3 regions of the Kitasatospora sp. NPDC127067 genome follow, and region 2 is predicted to be linked to each of the others. Evidence: riboswitches for the same ligand, from Rfam matches in the RefSeq annotation. Region 2 holds a riboswitch; each other region holds the start of a gene.

Region 1 (4,937 bases), on a different contig from region 2:
CCGGCGGATCACCGGCCGAGCTGCGCCAGCACCTCCGCGGGCCGGTTGGTGATGATCGCGGACACCCCGAGCTCCAGGCAGAGCTCGACGTCGGCCGGCTCGTCCACCGTCCACACGTGCACCTCGTGCCCCAGCTCGCGCAGCCTGGTCACCAGCTGCGGGCGGGCCCGCACCAGCTCGATGCCCGGGCCGGCGATCCGCGCCCCGCCCGGCAGCGGCGAGCCCTCGCGCAGCCGGCCGAGCAGCGGCAGGGTCCGCTCGAACAGGAACACCCGCCGGTACTGCGGCGCGGCGGCGGCCACCCGGTTCAGCGCGATCGAGGAGAAGCTCATGATCCGGGCGGACGGGCGGTCGCCGCCCCGGGTCGCGCCGATCCCGAACCGCTCCAGCGTCCGCAGCAGCTCGGTCTCCACCCGGCCGCGGAAACGCACCGGGTGCTTGGTCTCGATCGCCAGGTCCACCGGGCGGCCGCACTCCACCACCAGCTCCAGCAGCCGCTCCAGCCGCAGCACGCCGCGCAGCTCCGGGTCGACGCTGGGGCGGCCGGTCTTCCAGGCGCCGAAGTCGTAGGCCTCCAACTCGGCGAGGGTCATCGCCGAGACGGTGCCCCGGCCGTTGGAGACCCGGCCGATCCGGCGGTCGTGCACGCAGACCAGCGCGCCGTCGGCGGTGACCCGGACATCGCACTCCAGCGCGTCGGCGCCCTCGTCGAGCGCGCGCCGGTAGGCCGCGAGGGTGTGCTCGGGCAGGGCGTGGGAGGAACCGCGGTGGGCGATCACCTGGACGGACGGCACGGTGCGCGCCGCCGGCGAGGACAGGTCTGGGCTGGTCACAGGCCCAACGATAGGCGGCACAGGTGAAGCGCGGACAAAGACGGCCCCAACCTGTGGGGCCGTCTTCCTTCCCGCGGGGCCGTCCCGGCCGGGCCCGCGGGGGCCGGGCCGCCCCCGCTTCGCCCGGTGCGGGGCGGGCTCGCTCAGTGCCGGTCGGCGCGGCGGGAGAGCGGGGTGAGCGCCCAGGTGACCAGGGCGGGCACCAGGAAGGCGAACAGCGAGGCGGAGGTCCACTCCTGCGGGGTGAAGTGCAGCGACTCCTGGGCCGAGGTCCAGAAGTCCGTCCACCAGCCGGCCACCTTGGTCGGCGCGATGAACTGGTAGACCGCGAAGCCCAGGGCCCACGGCAGCAGCATCGGCCAGCGGGACGGCGCGTCGGCGGAGAGGTTCCAGCCGCGCCGTCCGGCGCCGAGGAAGTAGTCCACCACGAGCACCGCCAGCAGCGGCACGAACACCGAGCCGATCAGACCGAGGAAGCCGTAGTAGGTGTCGGTGAACTCGTCGATCCGCAGCGCCAGCACGGTGGTCAGCACGCCGATCGCGCCGGAGAGCACCCGGCGGTCCACCTTCGGCAGCAGGTTCTGCACCGACATCGCCGTCGAGTACACGTTGGCGAAGGACTGGTCCGTCTCGCGCAGCACCAGCACCAGCAGGAACAGCCAGCCGGCCCAGACCCCGAGGAAGGAGTCGAAGATCCGGTTCGGATCGCCTTCCGACTGCAGCAGCGCCATCAGGCCGAGCACGTAGCACCAGACCTGGGCGATCGTGTAGCCGGAGAAGCTGCCCCAGAACGCCGAGCGCGGGGTGCGCGAGTGCCGGGTGTAGTCGGCGGCCAGCGGGACGAAGGAGACCGACACCGCGATCATCGCGTCGGTGGCGCCCAGGAAGCCGTGCCAGTTGCCGGCCCCCGGGTCCGGCACGCCCTGGCGGCCCAGCTGGACGGTGAAGTACACCATCGCCACCGCGACCGCCCCGGCCACGAAGCGGCGCAGCACCGCGATCGAGCCCAGCGGCCAGATGGTCAGCGCCGTGGTCAGCGCGCCCGCGAGCAGGACGAACAGCCAGCGGTAGCCGGTGGTGTGCACGACGGTCTGCGCGCCCGCCGAGATGGTCAGCAGCTCGAACACGCCCCAGCCGATGCACTGCACGATGTTCAGCACCGTCGGCAGGTACGACAGCCGGGTGCCGAACAGCCCGCGCAGGTTCGCCATCGCGGGGGCGCCGGTGCGGGCGCCGATCAGCGAGGCCACGCCGAGCATCGCGGTGCCGACCGCCGTGCCGACCGTGATCGCGGTCACCGCGGCGGCCAGCGACAGCTCGCTGCCGGGGGCGCCGAGCACGGTGGCGGCGGTGGAGAAGCCGATCAGGCTGACGCCCAGGTTCATCCAGAGCGCGAAGTGGTCCCGGAAGCGCAGCGTGCGCGGCGGCTCGGTGTCCAGCACCAGGGGCGCTTCGACGTGCTCGGGGCGCTCCAGGACGGCGGTCGCGCCCGCGGCGGAGGCGTCCGCACCGGGGGCGGGAACGTTCGCGCCCGAAGAAGAGGATGGCGAAGCAGGCGGCATGGCCGATACTCCCTACGCCGGCATTACCCGGACAGGTTCCGGCGGTCAGCGCCCCCTCGACCGTCCGTCACTCGTGTGGCGTACGGTCGACATGCGCACTCTCAGCCTGGTGGGTCCAAGCTCCCGCGTGTCAGTTTGGAGCGACAGGCTAACCGGCACGGGGGCGAACGCCCAAGGCCGAGGGTGTGCGGTCCGCATCGCGGGACGCCCGGCGGGGGAGGGGAGCCTCGGCCGTCGGTGCCGCGTCGGTGCCGCGTCGGTGCCGGCGTCGGGTGTCGGCGTCTGCGCCGGCTAAGGATTCTTATGAGTTCTTCAGAGGGGTCCTTACGGCAATCGAATCGACAGTGCGAAAAACTATGGTCCTTGGTTCTGCCAGCTATGGAGGTCGTCCGTGAGCACCGAGCGCGAGGTTGGGCCCACCGGGCCGCAGGGGGAGCAGCCCGCAGGGCCGGGGGCGGCCGAGTCCGCTTCCGAAGGCCCCGCTCAGGGTGGGCACCAGCCGACCATGGCCTTCCGGCGGGTGCCCGAGCCGGAGTCGGGCGCCGTCGAGGCCGCCCCCGTCGAGGCGGCACCGCCCGTCGACGCCGTCGCGGCCGAGGGTGTCCCGGCCGAGGGCGGGCACAAGCCCACCGTCGCCTTCACCAAGGTGCCCGCACCGGAGGCCCCCGCGGCCCCTGCGGCGCCCGCCGCCGAGCAGCCGGCCGTCGACCCGGTCACCGGCTACATCGACGCACCGCCGCCGGTCCTGCCGCCCGCCCCGCAGGCTCCGGTGGCCCCGCCCGCCGCGCCCGCCCCGGCCGCGGCCCCCGCCGCCCCGGCGCTGCCGCCGGCCGACAACCCGTACGCCACCCCGACCCACGGCGTCCCGGCGGCCGGCGCGCACGAGGGGTACGGCGCCGCTCCGGCCGCCCCCGTCGCGCACGAGGGCTACGGCGCCGCTCCGGTCGCGCCCGCCGCCCCCGCCGCGCACGGCCACCACCCCTTCGGGGCCGGTCAGCCGCTCGGCGGCTGGGGCCCCACCCACGACTCCACCTCCGGCGGCGCGGGCTACCCCGGCGGCCCGGCGGGCCCGCTCGGCTACCCGGCGGACCACCCCGGCGGTCCGGTCGGCCCCGGCGGCCCGCGCAAGAAGCGCGGAGGCCTGGTCGCCCTGATCGCGGCCGTCGCGCTGGTCGCCGGTGTGGCCGGCGGCGTGCTCGGCGTGACCGCCACCGACAGTGCCGACAGGGGCAGCTCCGCGAACGACCACCGCAGCACCACCGTGCAGGCCAGCGACACCCAGAAGAACGAGCCCGCCCCCGGCTCGATCGCCGCCATCGCGCAGAAGGCGCTGCCCAGCGTCGTCACCATCAAGGCGCAGGGCAACGGCGAGTCGGGCACCGGCACCGGCTTCGTCTTCGACACCGAGGGCCACATCCTCACCAACAACCACGTGGTCGCGCCGACCCTCAACGGCGGCAAACTGACCGTCAAGTTCGCCGACGGCAGCTCCTACAGCGCCTCCGTCCTGGGCCACGCCGAGGGCTACGACGTCGCCGTGGTCAAGATCGACAACCCGCCGAAGAGCAAGCTGACCCCGCTGCCGCTGGCCGACTCCGACAAGGTCAACGTCGGTGACGCCACCGTCGCGATCGGTGCGCCGTACGGCCTGGAGTCCACCGTCACCAGCGGCATCATCAGCGCCAAGGACCGCCCGGTGGCCTCCGGCGACGACACCGGCTCGCAGGCCTCGTACATGAACGCCCTGCAGACCGACGCCTCGATCAACCCCGGCAACTCCGGCGGCCCGCTGCTCGACTCCGGCGGCGCGGTGATCGGCATCAACTCGGCGATCCAGTCCAACGCCTCCGCCAACGGCCGGGCCGGCAGCATCGGCCTGGGCTTCGCCATCCCGATCAACCAGGCCAAGTGGGTCGCGGACACCCTGATCAAGACCGGCAAGCCGGTCTACGCCAAGCTCGACGTGCTGCGCAACGACGACTACAAGGGCGACGGCGCGCAGATCCAGACCAAGGACATCCAGGGCCAGCCGGCCGTCACCCCCGGCGGCGCGGCCGACAAGGCCGGCCTCAAGCCGGGCGACGTCATCACCAAGCTCGGCGGCGTGCCGATCGACAACGGCCCGGCCCTGGTCAGCCGGATCTGGACGCACAAGCCCGGCGAGACCGTCGACGTCGAGTACACCCGCAACGGCCAGACCTTCAACACCAAGGTCACCCTCGGTCAGCGCGAGGGCGACCAGTCGTGACCCCCGCCCGCACCGAAACGTGTGCGCCGAACCCCGCCGGACCCGTTAGGCTGACCTCCGCCTGGAGAGCTGCCCGAGCGGCCTAAGGGAACAGTCTTGAAAACTGTCGTGCGGTGACCCCGTACCGTGGGTTCGAATCCCACGCTCTCCGCCGGTAGGAGAACCACCTGCTCAGGGCGGGTGCCGAGTTCGCTCGGCACCCGCCCTCGGTGTTTCCCGGGCGGCCGGGTTGACCCTGACACGGTGGCAGGGGATGGAGTGGGCGCATCATGTTGAACATCGGAGACTTCGCCA
Region 2 (4,937 bases):
CTGGTTCCCGGCGTGGCGGCTCTCCCCGAGGGAGAACGGCGAGCCGCGGAAGGAACACGACCTGTGGGTGTTCCTCCGGGACGGTGGCCTGCGCTGCCAGGTCATCGACGCCGTCCAGGCTCCCGACGGCTCCGACGTCCCCATGGTCCTGAACGGCCTGCTCACCGGCCGTCCCCAGAATCTCTCCCCGGAGCGCAAGCTCGGCCTCATTCGCGAAATCCTCGGGCTCTGACCCACACCCGAGAATCCGGCCACCGGATTCCACCTGCACACCCGAACGTGCGCGGCGCTGCGCCGGACACCGCCGTCGGGGTCCCAGCGCAGCGCCTCGACACCTGCCGTCAGTCGGCCAGCGGAAGGTAGACCCGGTTGCCCTGGGCCGCGAACTCGGCCGACTTCTCGGCCATGCCCGCCAGGGCCTCGGCGCCGAACTCGCTGGTGACGGCCGTCGATCCGTCACCGTGCTCGTCGCGGATCTTCTGGGAGATCTTCATCGAGCAGAACTTCGGGCCGCACATCGAGCAGAAGTGCGCGGTCTTGGCGGGCTCGGCGGGGAGGGTCTCGTCGTGGAAGGCGCGGGCGGTCTCCGGGTCGAGGGCCAGGTTGAACTGGTCCTCCCAGCGGAACTCGAAGCGGGCGTCGGAGAGGGCGTCGTCCCAGGCCTGGGCGCCGGGGTGGCCCTTGGCCAGGTCGGCGGCGTGGGCGGCGATCTTGTAGGTGATCACTCCGGTCTTGACGTCGTCCCGGTTGGGCAGGCCCAGGTGCTCCTTGGGGGTCACGTAGCAGAGCATCGCGGTGCCCCACCAGGCGATCATCGCCGCGCCGATGCCCGAGGTGATGTGGTCGTAGCCGGGGGCGACGTCCGTGGTCAGCGGGCCGAGGGTGTAGAACGGCGCCTCGTCGCAGATCTCCTTCTGGAGATCCATGTTCTCCTTGATCTTGTTCATCGGGACGTGGCCCGGGCCCTCGATCATCACCTGGACGTCGTGCTCGCGGGCGATCCGGCCGAGCTCGCCGAGGGTCTTCAGCTCGGCGAACTGCGCCTCGTCGTTGGCGTCCGCGATCGAGCCCGGGCGCAGGCCGTCGCCGAGCGAGAAGGTGACGTCGTAGGAGGCCAGGATGGAGCAGAGTTCCTCGAAGTTGGTGTAGAGGAAGTTCTCCTGGTGGTGGGCCAGACACCAGGCCGCCATGATCGAGCCGCCGCGCGAGACGATGCCGGTCTTGCGGCGCGCGGTGAGCGGGACGTAGCGCAGCAGCACGCCGGCGTGGACGGTCATGTAGTCGACGCCCTGCTCGCACTGCTCGACGATCGTGTCCCGGTAGACCTCCCAGCTCAGCTCCTCGGCCCTGCCGTCCACCTTCTCCAGGGCCTGGTACAGCGGCACGGTGCCGATCGGCACCGGGGAGTTGCGCAGGATCCACTCGCGGGTGGTGTGGATGTTGCGGCCGGTGGAGAGGTCCATGACGGTGTCCGCGCCCCAGCGGGTGGCCCAGGTCATCTTCTCCACCTCCTCCTCGATCGAGGAGGTGACGGCGGAGTTGCCGATGTTGGCGTTGATCTTCACCAGGAAGTTGGTGCCGATGACGGCCGGCTCCACCTCCGGGTGGTTCACGTTGACCGGGATGACGGCCCGGCCGCGGGCCACCTCGGCGCGCACGTACTCCGGCGCCAGGCCCTCGCGCAGCGCCACGAACTCCATCTCCGGCGTCACCACGCCCCGCTTGGCGTAGGCGAGTTGGGTGACGGCGGCGCCACCGCGACCGCGCAGCGGGCGACGCGGCCGGCCGGGGAAGACGGCGTCCAGGTTGCGCAGGTTCCCGCCGCGCGGCGAGGTGTGCTTGATCCCGTCGTCCTCGGGGCGCGGCTCGCGGCCGTCGTACTCCTCGACGTCGCCGCGCTGGCGGATCCAGGCGTCCCGCAGGGCGGGCAGGCCGCGCCGCACATCGGGCTCGAAGGACGGGTCGGTGTACGGGCCGGAGGTGTCGTACAGCGGGACGGACCCGCCGTTGGTGAGCCGCACCTCGCGGTACGGAACGCGCAGGTCGGGACGCGACCCCTCGCGGTAGGACTTGCGCCAGGCCGGGGTCGGGTAGCCGGTGCGCTCGCTGCTGGGGGCGCCCTGGGCAGACTGCGGCTGTGCTTCGAACGTGGTCATCTGACCTCTACTCCCTACGCCGGCATTACCCGGTCAGGTTCCTGCGGTCGACGCAGCCGTCGGTCCGTCCGTCGACGTCCCGGTCAGCGTCCTCTCAGCCCGGTGCTCCGAGCTCCCGCGTCGCAGGCGGTGTTGCCTGCACACGACGCCCAACACCGTAGCGAGCCGATCGCCGCAGGTCCAGAGCGCCCCACGAGCCGGTCACCCCGTCCCGTCGAGCGACCGGTGTCGTCGTCGACCTCTTCGGCTACTACCGCAACCAGTAGCCGATCGGATACCGGAGAACGGCCGAGGCCCGGTCCCCCTCTCGTGGGGGCCGGGCCTCAGGGCGGCGTTACGGGGTGGTGGGTCAGCTCTTGGCGGCCTTCTTCACCAGGACCACCACGGCGGCGGCGATGCCGACCACCACCAGCAGCTTGATCACGATCGAGAGCAGGGCGCCGACGACGCCGAACACGAAGGCGACGATGTTCCAGGCCAGCACCAGGACCAGCACCGGGATGACGATGTTGCGCACCCAGGAGGGCAGCGACTTCCAGAGCTCAGCCATGTCGGTTCCTCTTCTCCCCTCGGGTCGGCCGCCGTCCGGTGCCGCATCCCGCTTGCTTTCGGTACTTCGATCGTACGGTGGCGCGAGTGCCGGAACGAGGCCCAACGGCCCGGAGAGAACCCCGAGATCACCCCGAGCCCGACCCCCCGGGTGACCCCCGAGAATTCGTCCGGCGGCGTACAACCCCCGGCGTTCCCAAGCGTCCAACCAGTGCCGGAAGAACACCCGTCCGGTGCCATCGACCAGGGGGGAACCTGATCATGCGGGCCAGAACAGCCGTGTCCACCGCCGCTCTCGCGGCGCTCAACCTGACCGTGGCGGCGCTCGCCGCGGTCCCGGCGACCGCGGCACCGGCGGCCGTGACCGCCGCCGCCGACGTGACCGCACCGGCCGGGTTCGTCGGGATGTCCCCGACCCGGATCCTGGACACCCGCTCCTACGACCAGACCCCGTCGCACGACCACTTCGGACCGCTCAAGGAAGGCGAGTACTACAGCACCCCGGTCTCGCAGCGCTGCGGCAACCACCCGCCGATGTACTGCGGCTCCGCCGTGCCGACCGACGCCACGGCCGTGGTGGTCAACCTCACCGTGACCGACCCGACCGCCGACGGCTTCGTCACGCTCGCCCCCAAGGCCGGCCCGGCCGGCACCAAGCCCGCCACCTCCAGCATCAACTTCAAGGCCGGCCAGACCATCTCCAACCTGGTCACGATCGCGGTCGGTCCGGTCGGTCGGGGCGCCCCGTGGATCAACGTCTACAACAACGCGGGCACCGCCCATGTCGTGCTCGACGTGGTCGGGTACTACCGGACCGCGGCGACCGACAAGTACGGCCCGCTGACCCCGACCCGGATCGCCGACAGCCGCAGCGACGGCACCGGGCGGCTCGGCGGCGACGCGGTGCGCAGCTACCAGGTCGCCCGCCCCGAGCTGGGGACCGCGGACGCCACCTCGGTGGTCCTCAACGTCACCACCACGGACGGCTCCTGGGACAGTTTCCTGACCGCGTACCCGAGCGGGACGCAGCGGCCCGCCTACGGCTCGAACGTCAACTTCCCGGTGGGATCGACGGTCGCGAACCAGGTCGTGGTGCCGGTCGGCGCGGACGGGCGGATCGACGTCTACAACCGCGCCGGCTGGGTGCACGTGATCGTCGACGTCGTCGGTTACTACGGGCCGTCCGGAAGGGGCCTGTTCAGCGCGCTCACGACGCCGGTCCGCAACCTCGACACCCGGATCACCGGTGGCAAGCTCCAGCAGGGGGCGACCACGACCGTCCAGGCCGTGCCCGCGGACGGCTCCGTCCCGAACGTGCTGGGTGTCGAGGCCAACGTCACGATCACCGACGTCACCGACTCCGGCCACCTCACGGTGTTCCCGGGCGGGGGCCTGCCGCCGAACACCTCCACCGTGAACGTCGAACCCGGGCAGACCGTCGCCAACTCGGTGACCACCGGGGTCACCGGCGGGGGCACCTACTCGGTCTTCAACCACGGCGGCCCGGTGAACGTCGTCGCCGACCTGACCGGCTACTTCGTCACCGGCTGACCGGGCACCGCCCGCCCGTCGTCCGCCCGTCGTACAGGTGCCGTGCGGACGGCGGACGGCGGGCGGCCGCACCCGCGCGGCTTCAGACCGGCCAGCGCTCTCCGCGCCAGGCGGCGTCCCAGAACATCCACTCGTAGCGCGAGGTGGTCACGAAGTGCTCGACCACCTTGCGGCGCTCGGCCGCGGACAGCTCCTCACCGAGCCGGTCGGTGAGCGCCAGCGCCCGGCGGACCACCGACTGGAAGGCCTCGTCGCCGTAGGTGGCGATCCACTTGCTGTACAGCGGGTCGGGCGAGCCCTGGGCGAGCAGCGCCTCGCCGACCCGGGCGTAGATCCAGTAGCAGGGCAGCACCGCGCCGACCGCCTCGGCGAACGAGCCGCCGTAGACGGTGGCCAGCAGGTAGCTGGTGTAGGCCCGGGTGGTGGGCAGCACGGGCTCGGCGGCGGCCTCCTCGGCGGTGCCGCCGAAGGCGGTCAGGAACTCGGCGTGCATGCCCTGCTCGGCGGCGAGCGCGCCGACCGCGTCGTCGGCGAAGGCCCGGACGTCCTGCTCGCCGGGCGCCTTGGCGGCGCAGACGGCGAGCGCGCGGGCGTAGTCGCGCAGGTAGTGCGAGTCCTGGACGACGAAGTGGCGGAAGGCCGCGCGCGGCAGGGTGCCGTCGGTGAGCCCGGCCAGGAAGG
Region 3 (4,937 bases), on a different contig from region 2:
TCGGCGGCGTGCCGCATCGCCTCGGCCATCAGCACCGGGTCCTGAGCCCTGGTCACCGCGGAGGCGAGCATCACCGCGGCGCAGCCCAGCTCCATCGCCAGCGCCACGTCGGAGGCGGTGCCGGCGCCCGCGTCCAGGATCACCGGGACGCCCGCACCCTCCACGATCAGCTGGAAGTTGTGCGGGTTGCGGATGCCCAGGCCCGAACCGATCGGCGAGCCCAGCGGCATGATGGCCGCGCAGCCGACGTCCTCCAGCTTGCGGGCCAGCACCGGGTCGTCGTTGGTGTACGGCAGGACGGTGAAGCCGTCGTCGACCAGCGTCTCGGCGGCGTCCAGCAGCTCGATCGGGTCGGGCAGCAGGGTGCGCTCGTCGGCGATCACCTCCAGCTTGACCCAGTCGGTGCCGAGCGCCTCGCGGGCCAGTCGGGCGGTCAGCACGGCCTCGCCGGCGGTGAAGCAGCCGGCCGTGTTGGGCAGCACCCGGATGCCGTTGCGGGTCAGCACGTCGAGCACGGAGCCCTGGGTGGTGGCGTCGACCCGGCGCATCGCGACGGTGGTCAGCTCGGTGCCGGAGGCGAGCAGCGCGCGCTCCAGGACCTCCAGGCTGGGGGCGCCCCCGGTGCCCATGATCAGCCGGGAGGAGAAGGCCGTCCCGGCGATGGTCAGAAGGTCGTCGGCCATGGTTCAGCCTCCCTGCACGGCGGTGAGGATCTCGATCCGGTCGCCGCCGGCCAGCGCCGTCCCGGGCCACGAACCGCGGGGCACCACGGCCTCGTTGAGCGCGGCGGCGACACCGGTGTTGGCGGCGCTGACGGCGGCCACCACCTCGGCGAGGGTGGTCGTGGCGGACACCCGGCGGGGCTCGCCGTTGACGGTCAGGGCGATCTCGTTCGGGGTGATCTCGTTCGGGGCGATCTCGGTCATGCGGAGGCCTTCGCAGCGGGGGGTTCGGGGGAGAAGCGCAGGGGCGTGAACGGCCTTGCCGTTTCGGGGACTTCACCGGTGGCCAGGTACTCGGAGACCAGGTCGGCGGTCACCGGGGTGAGCAGCACGCCGTTGCGGTAGTGGCCGGTGGCGGCGACCAGCCCGGGCAGTGACGTCGGGCCGAGCAGCGGGGCGTTGTCCGGCGATCCGGGGCGCAGCCCGGCGGAGGTCTCCAGCAGCGGGAGTTCGGTGATTCCCGGGACCAACTCGTGGGCGTCGCGCAGGAGTTCGTACACCCCGCCGGCGGTGACGGTGGTGTCGTAGCCCTGCTCCTCGGTGGTCGCGCCGACCACCAGCTCGCCGTTCTCCCGGGGCACCAGGTACAGGTGCCGGCCGCGGACGACGGCGCGGACGTTGCGGGACAGGAACGGGCGGTAGGCGTCCGGGACGTGCAGCCGCAGCACCTGCCCCTTCACCGGTCGGATCGCGGGCAGCACACCGTCGGGCAGGCCGGGCAGCCGGTGGCTGTGCGGGCCGGCGGCGAGGACGACCTGTCCGGCGCCCACCCGTTCCCCGGTCGAGAGCCGGGCGCCGGTCGCGCGGCCGTCCTCGACCAGCAGCTCGACGGCCTCGGCGCGGTGCAGCAGGACGTTCGCGTTCTCGCAGGCGGCGGCCAGGGCGGTGAGCAGGCGCCGGGGGTCCACCTGGTGGTCGTCCGCGACGTGCAGGCCGCCGCGCACGCCGGGGGCGAGCATCGGCTCCAGCCTGCGGGCCTCCCGGCCGGTCAGCCAGGTCGAGTCCAGACCGAGCCGCTGGTGGAAGGCGTGCAGCTCGCGCAGTTCCTCGCGGTCGTCGGAGTCCAGCGCCACGGCGACGGTGCCGCAGCGGCGGTAGCCGGTGTCCCGGCCGCCGCTCGCCTCGGAGAGCTCGGCGGCGAAGGCCGCGTACCGCTCGTTCGAGGCCATCCCGAGGCGCAGCAGCGGCTCCTCGCCGTACTGCAGCTCGGTGACCGGGGCGAGCATCCCGGCCGCGACCCCGGCGGCCCCGCCGCCGGGGGAGGGGTCGACCACGATCACGTTCCGCAGCCCGCGCTGCGCGGCGCGCCAGGCGACGGCGAGGCCGATGACGCCCCCGCCGATCACCAGCACGTCGGCGTGGGCGCCTGATGGCAAGCGTGACAAAGCTGCTCTTCTCCCTTCGCCGGTATGACCCGGATCAGGTTCGGACGGTCGCAGGCCGTGCCAGCCCGCCTCTCAGCCCGGTGCGCCGGGCTCCCGTGTGGTGCCCCCACCTTAACGCCGGGGGTCGGCCCGGCCGAAGGCCCGTACAGCGGGCGGACGGCCCGCAGGCCGCCGCGTCGCGCTGAGTACAGTGACGGGCGTGGCAGAGCTGAGCGGAACGGATCAGGTGGTCGTCGTCGGAGCCGGGCTGGCCGGGGCGCAGTGCGCCCTCAAGCTGCGGCAGGGCGGCCGGCAGGGGCCGATCGTGCTGGTCGGCGAGGAGCCGCACGCGCCGTACGACCGGCCGCCGCTCTCCAAGGACGTGCTGCTCGGCAAGGCCGACTCCACCGCCCTGGACATCGACTACGGGCAGCTCGGCATCGAGCTGCTCACCGGCCGCCGGGCCACCGGACTGACCCCCGGCGTGCTGCACACCGACGGCGGCGACCTCCCGTACGGCTCGCTGGTGATCGCCACCGGCGCCGTCCCGCGGGCCCTGCCCGGCGCCGAGCGCGCGCACCTGCTGCACACCCTGGACGACGCCCTGGCGCTGCGCGCGCTGCTGCGCCCCGGGCTGCGGCTGGTGCTGGTCGGCGCGGGCTGGATCGGCGCCGAGGTGTCCACCGCGGCCCGCGCGGCGGGCTGCGAGGTGACCGTGGTCGAGGCCGGCCCGGCGCCGCTGCCCGGCGCACTGCCGACCGAGGTCGGCTCGGCGATGGCCGCCTGGTACGCCGGGGCCGGGGTCGACCTGCGCTGCGGGGTCGGCGTGGCCGCCGTCGAGCCCGGCGCGGTGCTGCTGGCGGACGGCTCGCACCTGCCCGCCGACGAGGTGGTGGTCGGCATCGGGGCCCGCCCCGCGACCGGCTGGCTGGCCGGCTCCGGGGTCGAGCTGGACGCGGCCGGCGCCGTCGTGGTGGACGGGCGGCTGCGCACCTCGGTGCCCGGCGTGTTCGCGGCCGGCGACTGCGTCAGCTACCCCTCGGCCCGGGCCGGTGCCCGGCTGGCCGTCCAGCACTGGGACCACGCCCTGCAGTCCGGCGAGGCGGTGGCCGCAGCGCTCCTGGGCGCGGACGCGCCGGCCTACGACCCGGTGCCGTACTTCTGGTCCGAGCAGTTCGGCCGGATGGTCCAGTACGCCGGCCGGCACGCCGAGGGCGACGAGCTGCTGTGGCGCGGCTCCCCGCGGGACGGCGACTGGTCGGTGCTCTGGCTGCGCGACGGCGTGCCGAGCGCGCTGCTGGCCGTGGACCGGCCGCGCGACCTCACCCAGGGGCGGAGGCTGATCGAGCGCGGTACGGCCCTGGATCCGGCCCGCGCGGGCGACCCGGCGGTGCCGCTGAAGTCGGCCGTCGCGGGGTAGTGCCTGGTGCGCGGTGGGCCGCGGAGGTGGCAGTCTGGTGGCGTGAGTGAGATCGAAAGCAAGATTGAAGCCCTGGTCACCGACTGGATGTACCTGCCCGACATCTCGGAGCAGTGGGGGGTCCGGGTCACCGAGGTGCGTGACCTGGTCAAGAACGGCGGCCTGATCGCCGTCCGGCGCGGGCCGAACAAGTCGCTGCAGGTCCCGGCGGCGTTCATCGACGGCCCGGGCCTGGTCAAGCACCTGTCCGGCACCCTGACCGTCCTGCGGGACTGCGGGTACAACGACGTGGAGATCCTGGAGTGGCTCTTCACCGAGGACCCGTCGCTGCCCGGCAGCCCGATCCAGGCGCTGCGGGAGAACCGCGGCACCGAGGTGAAGCGCCGCGCCCAGGCGATGCTGATCTGATGGCGGCGGACACGCTGCGTACCCGGCTGGCCGACGCCCGGCTCTACCTGTGCACCGACGCCCGCCGGGAGCAGGGCGACCTCGCCGAGTTCCTGGACGCGGCGCTGGCGGGCGGGGTGGACATCGTCCAGCTGCGGGACAAGGGTCTGGAGGCCAAGCAGGAGCTGGAGGCCCTGGAGGTCTTCGCCGACGCCTGCCGCCGGCACGGCAAGCTGCTGGCCGTCAACGACCGCGCCGACGTCGCCCACGCGGCCCGGCCGGACGTGCTGCACCTCGGCCAGGACGACCTGCCGGTGCCGGCCGCCCGGGCGATCCTCGGCGAGGACGTGCTGATCGGCCGTTCCTGCCACGCCGAGTCCGAGGTGGACGCGGCGATCGCCGAACCCGGTACGGACTACTTCTGCACCGGCCCGGTCTGGCCGACCCCGACCAAGCCGGGCCGCCCGGCCCCGGGCCTCGGCCTGGTCTCGTACGCGGCGAAGCAGGACACCGACCGGCCGTGGTTCGCGATCGGCGGGATCGACCTCGGCAACCTGGACGAGGTGCTGGCCGCCGGTGCCCGCAGGATCGTCGTGGTGCGGGCCGTCACCGCCGCGGCGGATCCGCGGGCGGCCGCCGCCGAGCTGTCCCGCCGGGTGCGCGCCGCGCTCTGACCGGCCCGGATCAGCGGGATCCGGGGGCCCGCAGGCCCCCGGGGCCGTCGCCGTCCGTCAGTACTTGCGGACGGTGGCGGCCTCGGCCAGGGCCAGCAGCACCGTACGGGCCCGGTCGTCGGCGAGCGGAGCGGCCTCCAGCGCGGCCAGCGACTGCCGCATCAGCTCCTCGATCCGGTGCTCCACCAGCTCGGGCGCGCCGCTGCGGGCGACCAGCGCGCGCAGCTCGGCGACCTCCGGGGCCGCCAGGTCCGGCGCGCCGAGCCGCTCGTCCAGGTGCCGGGCGTCGGCGGCCGGCAGGCCCCGCATCGCGTGCGCGACCAGCAGGGTGCGCTTGCCCTCGCGCAGGTCGTCCCCGGCCGGCTTGCCG

The links. Region 2 has a riboswitch for thiamine pyrophosphate ahead of thiC (phosphomethylpyrimidine synthase ThiC). Riboswitches for the same ligand answer to the same signal wherever they lie in the genome.
Region 1: it holds a riboswitch for thiamine pyrophosphate, as region 2 does, so the genes downstream of both, ACFWJ4_RS26035 (purine-cytosine permease family protein) here and thiC (phosphomethylpyrimidine synthase ThiC) in region 2, are expected to answer to the same signal.
Region 3: it holds a riboswitch for thiamine pyrophosphate, as region 2 does, so the genes downstream of both, thiO (glycine oxidase ThiO) here and thiC (phosphomethylpyrimidine synthase ThiC) in region 2, are expected to answer to the same signal.

The regions. Positions count from the first base shown of each region.
Region 1 covers NZ_JBHXEM010000072.1:31,190-36,126, reverse strand. Annotated here, with positions in the region: gene ACFWJ4_RS26040 (glycerophosphodiester phosphodiesterase family protein) at 9-833, opposite strand; gene ACFWJ4_RS26035 (purine-cytosine permease family protein) at 977-2,395, opposite strand; TPP riboswitch at 2,388-2,532, opposite strand; gene ACFWJ4_RS26030 (S1C family serine protease) at 2,787-4,643, shown strand; tRNA gene ACFWJ4_RS26025 (tRNA-Ser) at 4,707-4,794, shown strand; gene ACFWJ4_RS26020 (MerR family transcriptional regulator) at 4,913-4,937, shown strand, end outside.
Region 2 covers NZ_JBHXEM010000049.1:25,047-29,983, reverse strand. Annotated here, with positions in the region: gene ACFWJ4_RS20635 (hypothetical protein) at 1-232, shown strand, start outside; gene thiC (phosphomethylpyrimidine synthase ThiC) at 342-2,156, opposite strand; TPP riboswitch at 2,151-2,285, opposite strand; gene ACFWJ4_RS20625 (DUF5326 family protein) at 2,506-2,706, opposite strand; gene ACFWJ4_RS20620 (hypothetical protein) at 2,967-4,256, shown strand; gene tenA (thiaminase II) at 4,339-4,937, opposite strand, start outside.
Region 3 covers NZ_JBHXEM010000145.1:8,183-13,119, reverse strand. Annotated here, with positions in the region: gene ACFWJ4_RS35775 (thiazole synthase) at 1-683, opposite strand, end outside; gene thiS (sulfur carrier protein ThiS) at 687-926, opposite strand; gene thiO (glycine oxidase ThiO) at 923-2,098, opposite strand; TPP riboswitch at 2,102-2,214, opposite strand; gene ACFWJ4_RS35760 (NAD(P)/FAD-dependent oxidoreductase) at 2,298-3,506, shown strand; gene ACFWJ4_RS35755 (Rv2175c family DNA-binding protein) at 3,549-3,914, shown strand; gene thiE (thiamine phosphate synthase) at 3,914-4,567, shown strand; gene ACFWJ4_RS35745 (polyprenyl synthetase family protein) at 4,625-4,937, opposite strand, start outside.